Regions from separate parts of the Blautia sp. MSJ-36 genome, predicted to be linked through region 2. Evidence: riboswitches for the same ligand, from Rfam matches in the RefSeq annotation. Region 2 holds a riboswitch; the other holds the start of a gene.
What was found. Region 2 has a riboswitch for FMN ahead of KQI39_RS04075 (ECF transporter S component). Riboswitches for the same ligand answer to the same signal wherever they lie in the genome.
Positions count from the first base shown of each region.

Region 1: it holds a riboswitch for FMN, as region 2 does, so the genes downstream of both, ribD (bifunctional diaminohydroxyphosphoribosylaminopyrimidine deaminase/5-amino-6-(5-phosphoribosylamino)uracil reductase RibD) here and KQI39_RS04075 (ECF transporter S component) in region 2, are expected to answer to the same signal.

Region 1 covers NZ_JAHLPQ010000001.1:61,008-68,300, forward strand. Annotated here, with positions in the region: gene KQI39_RS00295 (DUF6449 domain-containing protein) at 1-772, shown strand, start outside; gene KQI39_RS00300 (pseudouridine synthase) at 772-1,539, shown strand; gene rpsB (30S ribosomal protein S2) at 1,719-2,462, shown strand; gene tsf (translation elongation factor Ts) at 2,499-3,437, shown strand; gene KQI39_RS00315 (zinc ribbon domain-containing protein) at 3,621-4,388, shown strand; FMN riboswitch at 4,508-4,622, shown strand; gene ribD (bifunctional diaminohydroxyphosphoribosylaminopyrimidine deaminase/5-amino-6-(5-phosphoribosylamino)uracil reductase RibD) at 4,898-6,025, shown strand; gene ribE (riboflavin synthase) at 6,007-6,660, shown strand; gene KQI39_RS00330 (bifunctional 3,4-dihydroxy-2-butanone-4-phosphate synthase/GTP cyclohydrolase II) at 6,679-7,293, shown strand, end outside.
Region 2 covers NZ_JAHLPQ010000003.1:169,918-177,210, reverse strand. Annotated here, with positions in the region: gene KQI39_RS04090 (hypothetical protein) at 161-682, shown strand; gene KQI39_RS04085 (NUDIX hydrolase) at 736-1,347, opposite strand; gene KQI39_RS04080 (MATE family efflux transporter) at 1,531-2,919, shown strand; gene KQI39_RS04075 (ECF transporter S component) at 3,048-3,683, opposite strand; FMN riboswitch at 3,814-3,931, opposite strand; gene KQI39_RS17280 (hypothetical protein) at 3,979-5,346, opposite strand; gene KQI39_RS17275 (glycosyl hydrolase) at 5,310-7,139, opposite strand; gene KQI39_RS04065 (response regulator) at 7,158-7,293, opposite strand, start outside.

The sequences.
Region 1 (7,293 bases), on a different contig from region 2:
TGCACAGGCGCAGAATCTTATGGAAGCCTTGTATGACGAGCAGACATGGAAAGAAGACAGATATTCATTTTTCCAGCTGGACAAACAGTATCTGAAAGAGGTCACCGGTATTTTCTGTGACGGAGATATTCATTCCTTATTTGAGAAAAATGCAGAGAAGCGTCAGGCACTGGCAGAGGCGCTGAGAAAGGACATTTTGGAAAACGGCGGTCAGACAGTAAAAGACCAGCCATGTGCAATGCTGATGTTCGATTATGCGGGAATTCCGTCAGAAGGATACATGGATGAATGGGGAATGAATGTACCGGCTGTTCAGGAAGGAGAGAGGGTGTCTACCTCCGTTCTGGTGTATCCGGCATATAAGAGAACACTTGCAATTTTGGAAGAAACAGGATATCCTCTTTCCATGGATGAGCTGTCTGTTGAGTATATTGATGTTTATTACTTCAGCTCCGAAGCTGCCGGCGAAGATGATGAAGCTTTTTCCGACACTGAGCCCCTTTCGGATCTTGAAGAAACAGAGAACGGTTATAAAGTCCGTTACGATAAAAAGGAACAGCTGGAAGCTCTGAAAAAATGTATCCGTCCATCACAGCTGGTAAACGGATGGACTATCTGGAATGCAGATGTCACAATGGAAGTGGTTCTGGAAGGACAGGAGAGCACCGGCGGGGATTCCGGACTTTATATGACATTTGCCGGTGAGATCCCGGATTTTATCAGAGCAGATGCAAAGGCAGCCCATGTAACAGAATGGGAGGTAAATGATTAATGGAAAAACCAGTCCGGCTGGATAAATTTCTGGCAGATGCCGGCGCAGGTACAAGAAGCGAGGCAAAAAAATACATACAGAAGGGTCAGGTGCAGGTCAATGGAAAAACTGCGAAAAAACCGGAGCTGAAAGTATCGGAAGAAGATCAGGTGGTTATGAACGGGCAGGAGATCCATGCTGCACCGGAATATGTATACTATCTTTTTAACAAGCCGGCAGGCTGTGTCAGCGCAACGGAGGACTCCAGAGATAAAACGGTTCTCGACTATATTGAAGAAAAAGACAGAAGAAAGGGACTTTTTCCGGTAGGGCGTCTGGATAAAGATACAGAAGGATTCCTTCTGATCACAGACGACGGTCCTCTTGCACATGAGCTTCTTTCTCCGAAAAAGCATGTGGATAAAACCTATTATGCAAAAGTATCCGGGAAAGTAACAGAAGAAGACGTTGCGAGGCTTGCAGAAGGCGTGGATATCGGGGAAAAGGATCTCACACGTCCGGCAAGGATGGAGATCCTTTCCACCTGGGAGTCCGGTACAGAATCTGCAGAAGCCGGTAAGAACTGGGAATCTGAGATCCGACTTACCATCCACGAGGGAAAATTCCATCAGGTAAAACGGATGATGGAGGCACTGGGAAAAAAAGTAACTTATCTGAAAAGACTATCCATGGGACCGCTGGCGCTTCCTTCAGATCTTCCGACAGGAAAATATCGTTCGCTCACCGAAAAAGAGCTGGAGCTTCTGAAATCTGCCGGAAACCGCTGAAAAACAGAAAAAAATTGGAAAAATCCCCTTTACATAAGGGGATTTTCTATGCTATAATTCAGAAGTTGCAAAAATAAGCACGCACGGCGATTCTATAAGGATGGTGCCCTACGGTGTGAGGATGGGTCCAGAGGGAAGGCGACCTGTGCGGAAGAATTTAACCAAAAAGGAGAAAAGACATGAGCGTTATTTCAATGAAGCAGCTTTTAGAGGCAGGTGTTCATTTCGGACATCAGACAAGAAGATGGAACCCTAAAATGGCTCCGTACATCTACACAGAGAGAAATGGTATCTATATTATCGATCTTCAGCAGTCTGTAGGAATGGTTGACGATGCTTACAATGCAGTAGCAGACATCGTAGCTAACGGTGGACACATCCTTTTCGTAGGAACTAAGAAACAGGCTCAGGATGCTATCCGTACAGAGGCAGAGCGTTGTGGAGAGTTCTATGTAAATGAGAGATGGCTTGGTGGTATGCTTACAAACTTCAAGACAATCCAGAGCCGTATCGCAAGACTGAAAGAGATCGAGGCTATGGAAGCTGACGGAACATTCGACGTACTTCCTAAGAAAGAAGTTATCGAGCTTCGCAAAGAGCTTGCTAAACTTCAGAAGAACCTTGGTGGTATCAAAGAGATGAAGAGAATCCCGGATGCTATCTTTATCGTAGATCCTAAGAAAGAGAGAATCTGCGTACAGGAGGCTCATACACTGGGAATCCCGCTTATCGGTATCTGCGATACTAACTGTGATCCGGAAGAGCTTGACTATGTGATCCCGGGAAATGACGATGCTATCCGTGCAGTAAAACTCATCGTTTCCAAGATGGCTGACGCTGTTATCGAGGCTAAGCAGGGAACTGCAGAGGCAGATGGCGAGATCGAGGCTGAGTCTGAGGAGTTTGCAGCTACAGAGGAATAATTCGTATAAACAGAATATTTCAGGAGGAAACGAACAATGGCTATTACAGCAGCACAGGTAAAAGAGTTAAGAGAGATGACTGGCGCCGGAATGATGGATTGTAAGAAAGCTCTTACAGCTACAGAAGGCGATATGGATAAAGCAGTTGAGTTCCTGCGTGAGAAAGGTCTTGCTACAGCACAGAAGAAAGCAAGCCGTATCGCAGCAGAGGGTCTTTGCAAAACTCTGGTAACAGAGGATGGAAAGAAAGCAGTCGTTGTTGAGGTTAATGCTGAGACAGACTTCGTTGCAAAGAACGAGAAATTCCAGGGCTATGTTGCAGATGTTGCAGCACAGGCACTTAACACAACAGCAGCTGATATCGATGCTTTCCTTGCTGAGGCATGGGCACTTGATACAACTAAGACTGTAAAAGAGGCTCTTGCAGCTCAGATCGCAGTAATCGGCGAGAACATGAACATCCGTAGATTTGCTCAGGTTGAGGAGCAGAACGGATTCATCGCTTCCTACACTCATATGGGTGGAAAGATCGGCGTTCTTGTAGACGTTGAGACAGACGTTGTTAACGATGCAGTGAAAGAGATGGCTAGAAACGTAGCTATGCAGATCGCAGCTCTGAAACCGCAGTACACAAGCGACAAAGAAGTAAGCGCTGAGTACATCGAGCATGAGAAAGAGATCCTTATGGCTCAGATCCAGAACGATCCGAAGGAGTCCCAGAAACCGGCTAAGGTTATCGAGGGAATGATCACAGGACGTATCAAGAAAGAGCTCAAAGAGATCTGCCTTCTTGACCAGACATACGTAAAAGCAGAGGACGGAAAACAGTCCGTTGCTAAATACGTAGAGCAGGTAGCAAAAGAGAACGGCGCTAAGATCCAGATTAAAGGCTTCGTTCGCTACGAGACAGGCGATGGTCTTGAGAAAAAAGAAGAGAACTTCGCTGAGGAAGTTGCAAAACAGATGGGTAAATAATCTGTTATCTGTATATCTTTAATAAGATCCATAAAACCCTTGAAAATCCAGTATTTTCAAGGGTTTTTCTTATATTATCCACTTCATATACTACATTATAAAATATGGATAGACTATAGTAACAGGAAGTTGCTTTTCAGAACATGGATCTATCTTTATAATAGGATAATGGAGGTGACGGCTATGGAAACAAAAAATGTAATCTTAAAACTTAGAACGGAAAGAGGAATGTCACAAGACGAGCTGGCAGATAAAATCATGGTAACAAGGCAGGCAGTATCACGTTGGGAAAATGGAGATACCGTTCCGAATACTGATACACTTAAGCTCTTATCGAAAGAATTTGATGTCTCGATCAATACGCTTCTGGGAGAACCGAGAAAGCTGATCTGTCAGTGCTGCGGGATGCCAATTGATGATGATTCCATATTGGGACGTGATAAGGATGGCGCATTAAATGAGGAGTATTGTAAATGGTGCTATGCAGATGGAACATACACATATAATGATATGGATGAATTGATTGATGTTTGTGTAAAGAATATGGTAAATGAAAGCTTTACCGAAGAACAGGCACGCACTTATCTGAAAGAAATGCTTCCAAAGTTAGATTACTGGAAAAGGTATGATGAACTTAGTGACAATGGGCAGTTTGAAGAGTTTAAAAAGCAATTGATAAATGAAATAAATGATTTACATATAGATGGACTTCCAAGGGTAGACAAGCTAAATGCACTTGTGGGGAAATATGTGAATCTGGAATATACTCTGCCTAATGGACAAAAAGTGAAATTCCTTGATGATCAGAAAACCTATCTGGGGAATCAACTGGAGTCTGAATTTGGAGGAGACAGGTGCTTCGGTATTTTGGCAAGTATGGATTTTATTCTGGTATGTACATATGAGAAGGATGGTGAAAATCCAGAATTGGTTATATACAAAAAAAGATGAGTATAGTATGCGGATTAGTGATTAGTTTCGTTACCGTTCACTGATAATATTCCGCATGGAATGAGTAAAATAAAAATTCCGCTTTACAAATAACAGATAAAGTATTAAAATAAACAAAAAGATATCTTCAGGGCAGGGTGAGATTCCCTACCGGCGGTAAAGCCCGCGAGCCGAAAGGTATGATCCGGTGAAATTCCGGGGCCGACAGTACAGTCTGGATGGAAGAAGATGATAGTACAGTTGATTTTTGTATGAATGAATGTAGTATCAGAGCTCTGAGATGGTGATCCATTTCAGAGCTTTTTATGTAGAAAATAAGCAGACATTCATTTATCGATCATATGTAACAGATCAATTCCACCCTGCAGATATTTCTGCAGGATTTTTTTGTATCTGGTACATCGTTTTCGAAATAAATATACCACTCACTTGTCTGTGAATCCGATTGCACAGGGCTAAAAGCCTCGGCCTACCAGGCAAAGAACAGGAATAAGAAAGAAGGAATAAAAATGACGGATCAGGAATATATGCTTCGAGCGATCCAGCTGGCTAAAAAAGGAGAAGGTTGGACGAATCCCAATCCGATGGTAGGGGCAGTGATCGTAAAAGACGGAAGGATCATCGGGGAAGGCTATCATAAAAAGTATGGAGAACTTCATGCAGAACGTAATGCTATTGCTTCTCTTACAGAATCAGCAGAAGGTGCAGTGATTTATGTTACGCTTGAGCCTTGCTGTCATCATGGAAAAACACCTCCATGTACGGAAGCGATCATTGAACAGAAGATAAGAAAAGTGGTGATCGGTTCCCGGGATCCGAATCCGAAAGTGGCGGGAAAAGGTGTACAGATGTTAAGGGAAGCCGGTGTAACAGTAGTTGAAGATTTTATGAGAGAAGAATGTGATCAGCTGAATCCGGTGTTTTTTCATTATATTACTATGAAGACTCCTTATGTAGTGATGAAGTATGCCATGACACTGGATGGGAAGATCGCAACGAAGACAGGAGCATCAAAATGGATCACCGGAGAAGCGGCACGAAAAGAAGTACAGCATATGCGGCATCAGTACATGGGAATTATGGCAGGCATTGGAACTGTGCTTGCAGATGATCCGATGTTAAACGTCCGGGTAGAAGGATGGAAAAGTCCTGTCAGGATTGTGTGCGACAGTAAGCTCAGGATCCCGCCGGACAGTCAGATCGTAAAAAGTGCGGAAAAGTACCGGACGATCGTGGCTTATGCAGATCAGAAAAATACAGAAGAAAAAATAAAAATATTACATACCATGGGAGTTGAGACCATTTACTGTCCAGATGAAAAGAATCAGATAGACCTTAAGAAGCTGATGACAGATCTTGGAAGCAAAGGCATTGACAGTATTCTCCTGGAAGGAGGCGGTACGTTAAATGACAGTGCCCTGCGAGCCGGAATTGTAAAGGAAGTACAGGCTTTTGTGGCACCAAAGCTGTTTGGCGGTGTGGCCGGGAAGACACCGGTAGAAGGTATCGGAGTTGAATTCCCGTCTGAAGCAGTGGAACTGAAATATACAGATATCTGCCAGATTGGTGAGGACATCCGGATAAGATGTCAGGTGTGTGAGAAAAAACAGGAGGAATCATGTTTACAGGAATCGTAGAAGAGAAAGGAAAAGTCCGTTATATACAGCTGACAGGAGAATCAGGGATCCTGGCAGTGAAAGCCCGGAAGGTCCTGGAAGGAACAAGGATCGGTGACAGTATTGCCGTGAATGGTGTGTGTCTGACAGTTACGTCGATCCAGCCGGACGGATTTACCGCCGATGTGATGGCAGAGACTATCAGAAGAAGCAGTCTTGGAAGCTGCAAGGCCGGAAGCCAGGTAAACCTGGAACGTGCAATGGCTGCAGACGGCAGGTTCGGAGGACACATAGTAAGCGGCCATATTGATGGGACTGGCGTGATACGTTCCATGCTCCGGGAAGAAAATGCCATCTGGGTATCGATTGAGACATCGCCACAGATTTTGCATCTGATCGTGGAAAAAGGATCCGTTTGTATTGATGGGATCAGCCTGACGGTTGCAAGGATTGATGAAGCTGGTTTTCAGGTGTCGGTCATTCCACATACAGGAGAAGAAACCACCCTTTTGGAAAAGGTGCCGGGGGATCTGGTTAATCTGGAAAATGATGTGATCGGAAAATACGTAGAAAAACTGCTTGGCATCAGAAAAAATGAAGAAGAGAAAAAAGAATCCGGAATTACGATGGAGTTTCTTGAAGAATTCGGGTTTTAGAACAGGAGGATATACAGTATGTCACAAAATTATCAGTACAACACAATTGAAGAGGCACTCAGGGATCTTAAGAAAGGAAAAATAGTTCTGGTCACAGATGATCCGGACAGAGAAAATGAGGGAGATCTGATATGTGCGGCAGAGTTTGCAACCCGGGAAAATATTAATTTCATGGCGACCTATGCAAAGGGTCTTATCTGTACACCGATGAGTGCGGAACTTGCGGCGAGATTGAACTTTCCTCCGATGGTTGCTGAGAATACGGACAATCACAGTACAGCATTTACCGTGGCAGTGGATCACGTAGATACAACCACCGGTATCTCTGCGGCAGAACGCTCCTATACCATTATGAAGTGTGTGGATGATCAGTCAAAACCGGAGGATTTCAGAAGACCGGGACATGTATTTCCGCTTATTTCCAGAAAAGGCGGGGTTCTGGTACGGAATGGCCATACGGAGGCAACAACAGATCTTATGAGACTTGCCGGACTGAAGGAATGCGGCGTGTGCTGTGAAGTTATGAAAGAAGATGGCACTATGATGCGTACATCACAGCTATGGGAAATGGCAAAAGAGCATAACCTTACATTTATTACGATCCGTGATCTGCAGGATTATATAAGAATACAT
Region 2 (7,293 bases):
TGATATTTCCAAAACACGCTCGTTAATTATATATCATTTTTCAATAATTATCTTTGTATTTCACGCATTTTTTATTGCTTTATATACAATTCAGACTTATAATAAAAGATACAAAAAAAGAGCGAAAACCATATAAAAATCCAACACTGGAGGGAACCTTATGAACGAAGAACTTTTTAATGAAGCATCAAAATCCAACATCCTGTCAAAACAGCTGATCGACCAGCTTCAGGAAAGCATGAACTACAGCAGTATCTCCTTCATCAACTGGACCATCGAAGTCCTGAAACTCCTGAAAGCCCGCATCGAGCGCGGCGACAAGATCAAAGATGAAGTCAGTGGAGTAACCTACGACCTCTACACCTTCCATAAATTCGTAGAAGCCAACTTCTCCACCTACATCACCGGCCAGGTCTTCAACACCTCCATCCGGTCCCAGAAAGTTTACTTCACCCTGGAAGCCTGTCCAGGCGGCTACAACCTCCTCATGGCAGACTCCGGCAACGAAAAAACCTACCGCTGGATCTCCAGCTTAAGCAAACGTTTCTCCCTGGTAGAAATGATCGCCACCGGAATCGTCTACATCAAAGACAATCGCACCGACACCTACCAGCCATTTATCTCCGAAAATGGCAAATACTGCAAATACAACAAAGACCTGGGCAAACTCACAGAGCTCTGATCTCTTAACTACAAAGGGGAATCTGCCAACCGCAGATTCCCCTGAATTTTTTCTCAGATTTCTTTCAGAAAGTCAAATGGCTCTTCATCTTTCAAAAAGTGCATCAGCATATATGCACACATAATAGCGACTCTCTCTTCTTTGAGGATCCTTCGTACTTCATCTCTGTCAGCGATAATGACCTCGATCTCCTCACTGTCCTCCTGAGCAGCCTTACTAACCTCCCCACTGGCATACCCGTAAACCGTAGCACAGGACTCATCCGTCATTCCGATCGTCGTAAAATAAGGCTTCTCAAACGCCTCCGCCACCTTAATCGGCTCCAGCTTCAGCCCTGTCTCCTCAAACATCTCCCTCACAGCACCTTCGTGAAAATCCTCCCCAGGCTCCACAAGCCCCGCCGGAAACTCATAAATATACCCGCCGATCGTATACCGATACTGACGGATCAGCACAACCTTATCCCTCTTCTCTCCATAAACACTGTAAATGATCACCCCATCCGGATGATTCTCCCCCGTAGAAAGCTTCATATCCTCCACACTCTTCGCCCTGGAGGCCACAAAATAAGAAACCGGCGTATCATGTACACTGGTTGCATCCACCCCATAAAGATTCACGAACTTATTATCTGTAAGTTTTTTCACACTGTTGATCTTACCCATCTGAAAAGCTCCTTCCCGAAAATTTTTTCTAAAAACATTTTATCCTATCCAAAACCAAAGGTCAATTTTTTATACTTACACTCACTTCACAATAGTGCTATAATAAATACCCTGCTATAAAATTTAAAATTTATTTATCACATTACCAAACAGCTACTGCAGACAAGAAAGAAGGAAAAAACATTGAAAAACCAGACCACCTCTGCCCAGGCCGAAAACCCTCTGGGAACCGCCCCTGTAGGCAGCCTGATCGCCAGATTCGCCATTCCAGCCATCATCAGCATGCTGGTCAGCGCTCTGTACAATATCGTTGACCAGATCTTTATCGGCCAGGGCGTCGGAATGCTTGGAAATGCAGCCACAAACATCGCATTTCCCGTAACCATTATCTCCACCGCTGCTGCACTGCTCCTGGGAATCGGCAGTGCCTCCAATTACAACCTGGAAATGGGCGCAGGAAACGAAAAAAAAGCCAGTTCCATCGCAGGAACCGGACTCTCCTCGCTGATAATCTCCGGTACGATACTCTCTGTCATCGTCCTTCTGTTCCTGAAGCCACTACTTCATTTTTTCGGCGGAACACCGGACGTCATGCCCTATGCCATTGATTATATGGGGATCACCGCCATTGGACTGCCCTTTTACGTTTTAAGCACAGGCGGTAATCACCTGATCCGTGCAGACAGGAGCCCCACCTATTCCATGGCCTGTATCCTGGCCGGAGCCGCCATCAACACCATCCTGGACCCGCTTTTCATCTTTGGATTCGGCTGGGGCATCAAAGGTGCAGCCTGGGCAACCGTGATCGGTCAGGTCGTATCCGGACTTCTGATCATTTTTTATTTTTCCAGACTCCGGAAAATGTACCTGGACCGCTCCATGCTGATCCCTGAGGCACGCAATCTGTCTGCTATTTTTTCTCTGGGAATGGCATCCTGTATCAATCAGGTTGCCATTGCTGCAGTGCAGATCGTCATGAACAATACACTTCGCCATTACGGAGCACTCTCAGCCTACGGAAGTGATATTCCGATCGCCTGTGCAGGAATCATTTCCAAAGTCAATCAGGTATTTATGGCCATCTGCATCGGAATCTCCCAAGGCTCCCAGCCCATCTGGGGATTTAACTACGGCGCCGAAAAATACAGCCGTGTACGCCAGACATACCGCTATTCCATAACCTTATGTACTGTGATCGCAACCATATTTTTTATCTGCTTCCAGCTCTTCCCACATCAGATCGTAGGTATCTTCGGAAACGGCAGCGACCTGTACTTTCATTTTGCAGAAAAATATCTCCGCATCTTCATGCTGATGACCTTTGCCAACGGAATCCAGCCTATGTCCGCCGGCTTTTTTACCTCCATTGGAAAAGCCAGGCTTGGTGTGATCATGTCCCTCACAAGGCAAGTACTCTTCCTGCTGCCGCTGATCGTCATCTTCCCGGTCTTCTTCGGAATCGATGGCGTCATGTACGCAGGACCAATTGCAGATACTGCCGCATTTGTGCTGGCCGTTGTTTTTGCCAGACATGAGCTTGGAGTCATGAAAGCTGCCGAACAAAACGCCTGACATAAAAAATGCCATGTAATCTTACTGCCCATCGGCAATATATTACATGGCATTTCTCATATTCTCAGATATTTATCTGAAACCACCATTTTCTGATCTTTCCATCATCCTCCGGCAGCTGCTTATGATCAGTCGCCCTTCAGTACAACACGGATCTTCTTATAAATCACAAATACGATCAGAGATGTCAGTGCATATTTAAAGATATTAAACGGAGCAATGATCAGCAGTGCAAAGGTAAGCAGTCCGTTTACGGAGCTGTGTACTGCGCTTCCCATCTGGATAAAGGTCTCGATCGGCATTCCAAAAGCCTTACCGTAAGCCGGAAGCAGCACAAAGGCATTGACAAAGCATGCAAGGATCGCTGTCAGAACTGTTCCCGCTGCCATACCTGCAACTGCATGTACTCTGCTCTTTTTATGACGGAAACGGTAGATCAGGCCGGCCGGTACCACATAGGCACATCCAAACAGGAAATTGGCAACATCACCAACACCGGCAGTCATGGTTCCCTTAGTCACAAGATGTACGAGAATCTTCACAAGCTCGATCAGGATACCTGCTACAGGTCCCATAGCGAAGGTTCCTACCATAACCGGTACCTCGGAAAAATCAAGCTGATAAAAAGACGGTGCAAGAAACGGGATCGGAAACTCAAGATTCATTAATACTCCTGCCACAGCACCAAGCATAGCTACCTGCGCGATAGTTCTTGTTCTGCTTCTTTCCACGGCATTTCCTCTCTGTAATATCTGTTCACTCATAACTCTCTCTCCTTCTTCAGAAATATTCAAAGAAAATTTCTACAAGAAATCTTTATGCGAAAAAAATGTCTTCACATAAAAAGCCCCGGGAGCTTCTTCCCGGGGCGCTGAGCACGTTCTTCAAATACTGCGCGTTCTTCTCTCATCCAGACTTTACTGTCGGTTCCGGAATTTCACCAGATCAGCCGCCGAAGCGGGTCGCGGACTATACCGCCGGTAGGGAATCACACCCTGCCCCGAAGAAATTTTCTTTTTATTGATTTATTATAACGCGCTCTTTTTATAATTACAAGCCTTAATTTTTCTCTGCAAGAACCGGCGCTTTCAGAAGGCCTGACGGTTTTATCTGATACTCATAGGACCAGAGGTCGCCGGTTGTCCTCCATGCATTTGGTCCATACCAGTCTTCTTTCTGATCACAGTTGTGTAAGGTTCCAAATGTATTCACCCGGTTTCCAAATACAGTCAGCTCCAGGAGATGCTCTCCTGCCGGCAGTTCACCAAGAGATAACTCATAAGGAGAAAATGCAATATACCCCGCTTCTTTTCCATCCACAGAAGCCTTCATAACCGGTGCGCGGAACAGATTTGCCCGTACATTTACTTCTCCGCCTTTGCTGATAAATGGAATTTTATATGTCACATTTCCACCATAGAACGGATAACCCTGAACGGTAAGGTCACTGAAGGCTGCCTTGTGGCTCACTGCATCCAGCACCTGGTCTCTTCCCACAGCTTTCACGGAAAACTCTCCCAGCAGGAACATTGCTTCAATATTCACTTTGGAATTATAAGGAATCTCCACAACCAGCTCATGTTCTCCTGCTTCCATCTGCGGAAGCGGAACTTTGCGGATACAGTGATCTACATACCATCCTTCCGCGCGGTTTTCCACAGTTTTCCCATCCAGGAATATTTTTGTTTTCTCATCATTTTCCATGGCAAGGAAAGTTCCTTCCATCAGAGCTTCTGTATGAATATGGAAGCGCAGGGACAAAGTATGTTCGAATCCTTCCACCCTGTCATTGGTCCATGGCTGTGCAAACGCCTCCATACGAAGTGGATATCCCAGCTTCTCACGGAACTGATTGTCAATGCGGAGAATCTCTTCCTCCGACTGCCACTCCCCGCCGTCAAAAGCATATTCAGCCAGATCCAGAATACTTACATTCGGTTCACTGCGGACAATCTCCACCTGATCTGAGATCGGAAGTTCATGGATTACTGTTTTCTCTGTGCTGTCCGTTTTTTCGGACTCTGTTTTTTCATCTGCAGATTCCAGCCACAGAAGCAGGCTGTCATGGTCAAACATGCTTTGCTTCAGAATGGTGTCCCCTTTATGGTACTCTGCTTTCACCGGATAAATTTCACCGGTCATTGCATCATATACGGTCACATTCCATGTTCCACAGATACGGATGCGGAGTTTTTCCTCCCTTGGAAGATCCTGACTTTTCTTACGTTCCTGCAGCTCGTTGATAATAATGCAGGCATCGGAAACTTTTTCCGTGCGGTTTACATGGCAGAGGAACAGCCATCTGTTTTTGCCTTCTTCCCTCATCTGATAAATCAGATTCGTGGAAGGTTTTCCGTCGGCCTCCAGAACCTCTATATCTCTTGCATCCTTTACTGCCTCCAGCAGACGGTACTTACTGAATGCCACAGTCTCACACTTCTCTGCCAGCTTCGCACCTCTCTGTCTGACGGATAGGCATCTGCATATTTCGGAAGCTGTCCTGCAAAGATCACCCGGCCGCCTCTTTCCTTAAATTTCTCAAGGATCTCCAAAGTAGAGCTTCGAAGTGTCAGGCAGTTCGGTACCAGAACTGTATCATATTTCATTACTCCCACCTTCAGAAGTTTTTCCTCTTCCTGTCCCTGATTCAGATCCGGAAGCAGAGATTCTGAAATAAAATCAAAATCAACAGTGCCATAAAGCAGCCATTCGATCATATGGATAAAGTTTTCATCCATCTCCTCACGGATCGGTGCTGTCTGTTCCTTTGGTCCCCAGAAAAGCCAGTAAGACTCTACCGGATGGATCACTGCCAGCTTCACATGTGGCACACCTCTTGTGAGGGCTGTATTAACTCTTGCAAAATAATTTTCCACAAGGGGATATTCTTTATACCACGGTGACTGGTAGCTGATAGAAGCCGGGTAATCACGTTTTGCCTCGCCTGCCATGGAAGTCCAGGTCAGATGTGGTACACGGACTGTTACTCCCAGAGCTGCCTGCCAGTCCCCCTGAAGCTTATGGCCCCGGAAATCAAAATCCCAGTTTGTAACACCATAAAGCTCACTTGTCATTCCTTCTCTTCCAAACTGGTGCACCGCGCTCTCCGCCTGTTTTGCGGTGGAAAGCTCTCTTCTGTCACAGAGCATATCAATTCCCGGAATTTCAAAGGAACGGTAGGAACGCATAGCTTCCCCAAGGGCCGCTGTCTGCGTTTCCAGAGTCGGCTCTTCCATCATATGTCCGGTCAGGGCAATGCCATGTTCCTTACACCAGGTTCCCACCGTATCCGCAAAAGCATCTGCAAAACGCTCTGCAATGTGGTCATGATATTCATAACGGATTCTGGAAACCGCCTCTCCTGGAAGCTCCCAGAACAGCTCCGGAAGATGCTTAAGAAGGCTGTGTCCATATGCAGCCTGGAAAGTTTTTTCCAGATCATCGGTATATGGAATGGTCACATCCATCCGCTCATCTGCAAAATCCAGGCACTGTTTATGGGAAAACTGCGGCTCGTCTGTAAAGATGGCAGGGATGGTTTTCCCGAACTCCTCTCCCAGATTTTCATAATACTTCTCATGGGTTACCTGGATAAAACGTTTTACCGCCTCTTTATCCAGAGTGTTCAGATACGCTTCATTGTTAAACCAGGGATTGTCCCCGGATACTTCAAGATAGGCAAACCATTCCTGAAATCCCTCTTTCAGCGACGCATCCTCATCGATCTTTTCATACTCTGCAAGGTAACCATCCTCCAGCCGTACCTGATATCTTCCAAGGAATGTGCGCTCATTGCTTCGGATCGCCTGTCCGGAAGAGCGAAGCTCACTGTTTCCGATCTCCTTTCCGTCCTGGCACTCCGGAGTAAAAAGCAGAAAACGGATTCTGTATTTGTGATCTCTTGTTACCAGCCCGCCGCCTGCTCCGGATGGCCAGCGGTCTTCATCATACAGCCAGGTCAGCATATCTTTTTCCCTGCTTTTTTTCCAGGAATATTTTACCAGATTCAGAAACTCTTCGCCCATGTAAGGATTGTCCATTCCTGTACGGCAGTGGATATGTCCGCCCCCCATGCCCATCGCTTTCAGGGCATCCAGCGTATTGTCGATCTCGGCTTCTGTCATCTTACAGTTCCATGCCCAGAACGGAGCCGCCCGGTACTCGCTTCCCGGATTTTGAAATTTTTCTTTTGTCAGTTTTTCCCCATTGTGATATAGCATACCTTCATCCTCCATTTTTTATATGATCCCAAAATTTTCTTTCTCCACATATTCCGATGGCCTTACACCGGTGTAGGAATAAAAGATCCTGCTGAAATAAAACTGGTCTTTGTATCCCACTTTTTCTGCCACATCTTTCACATACATCTTCTCT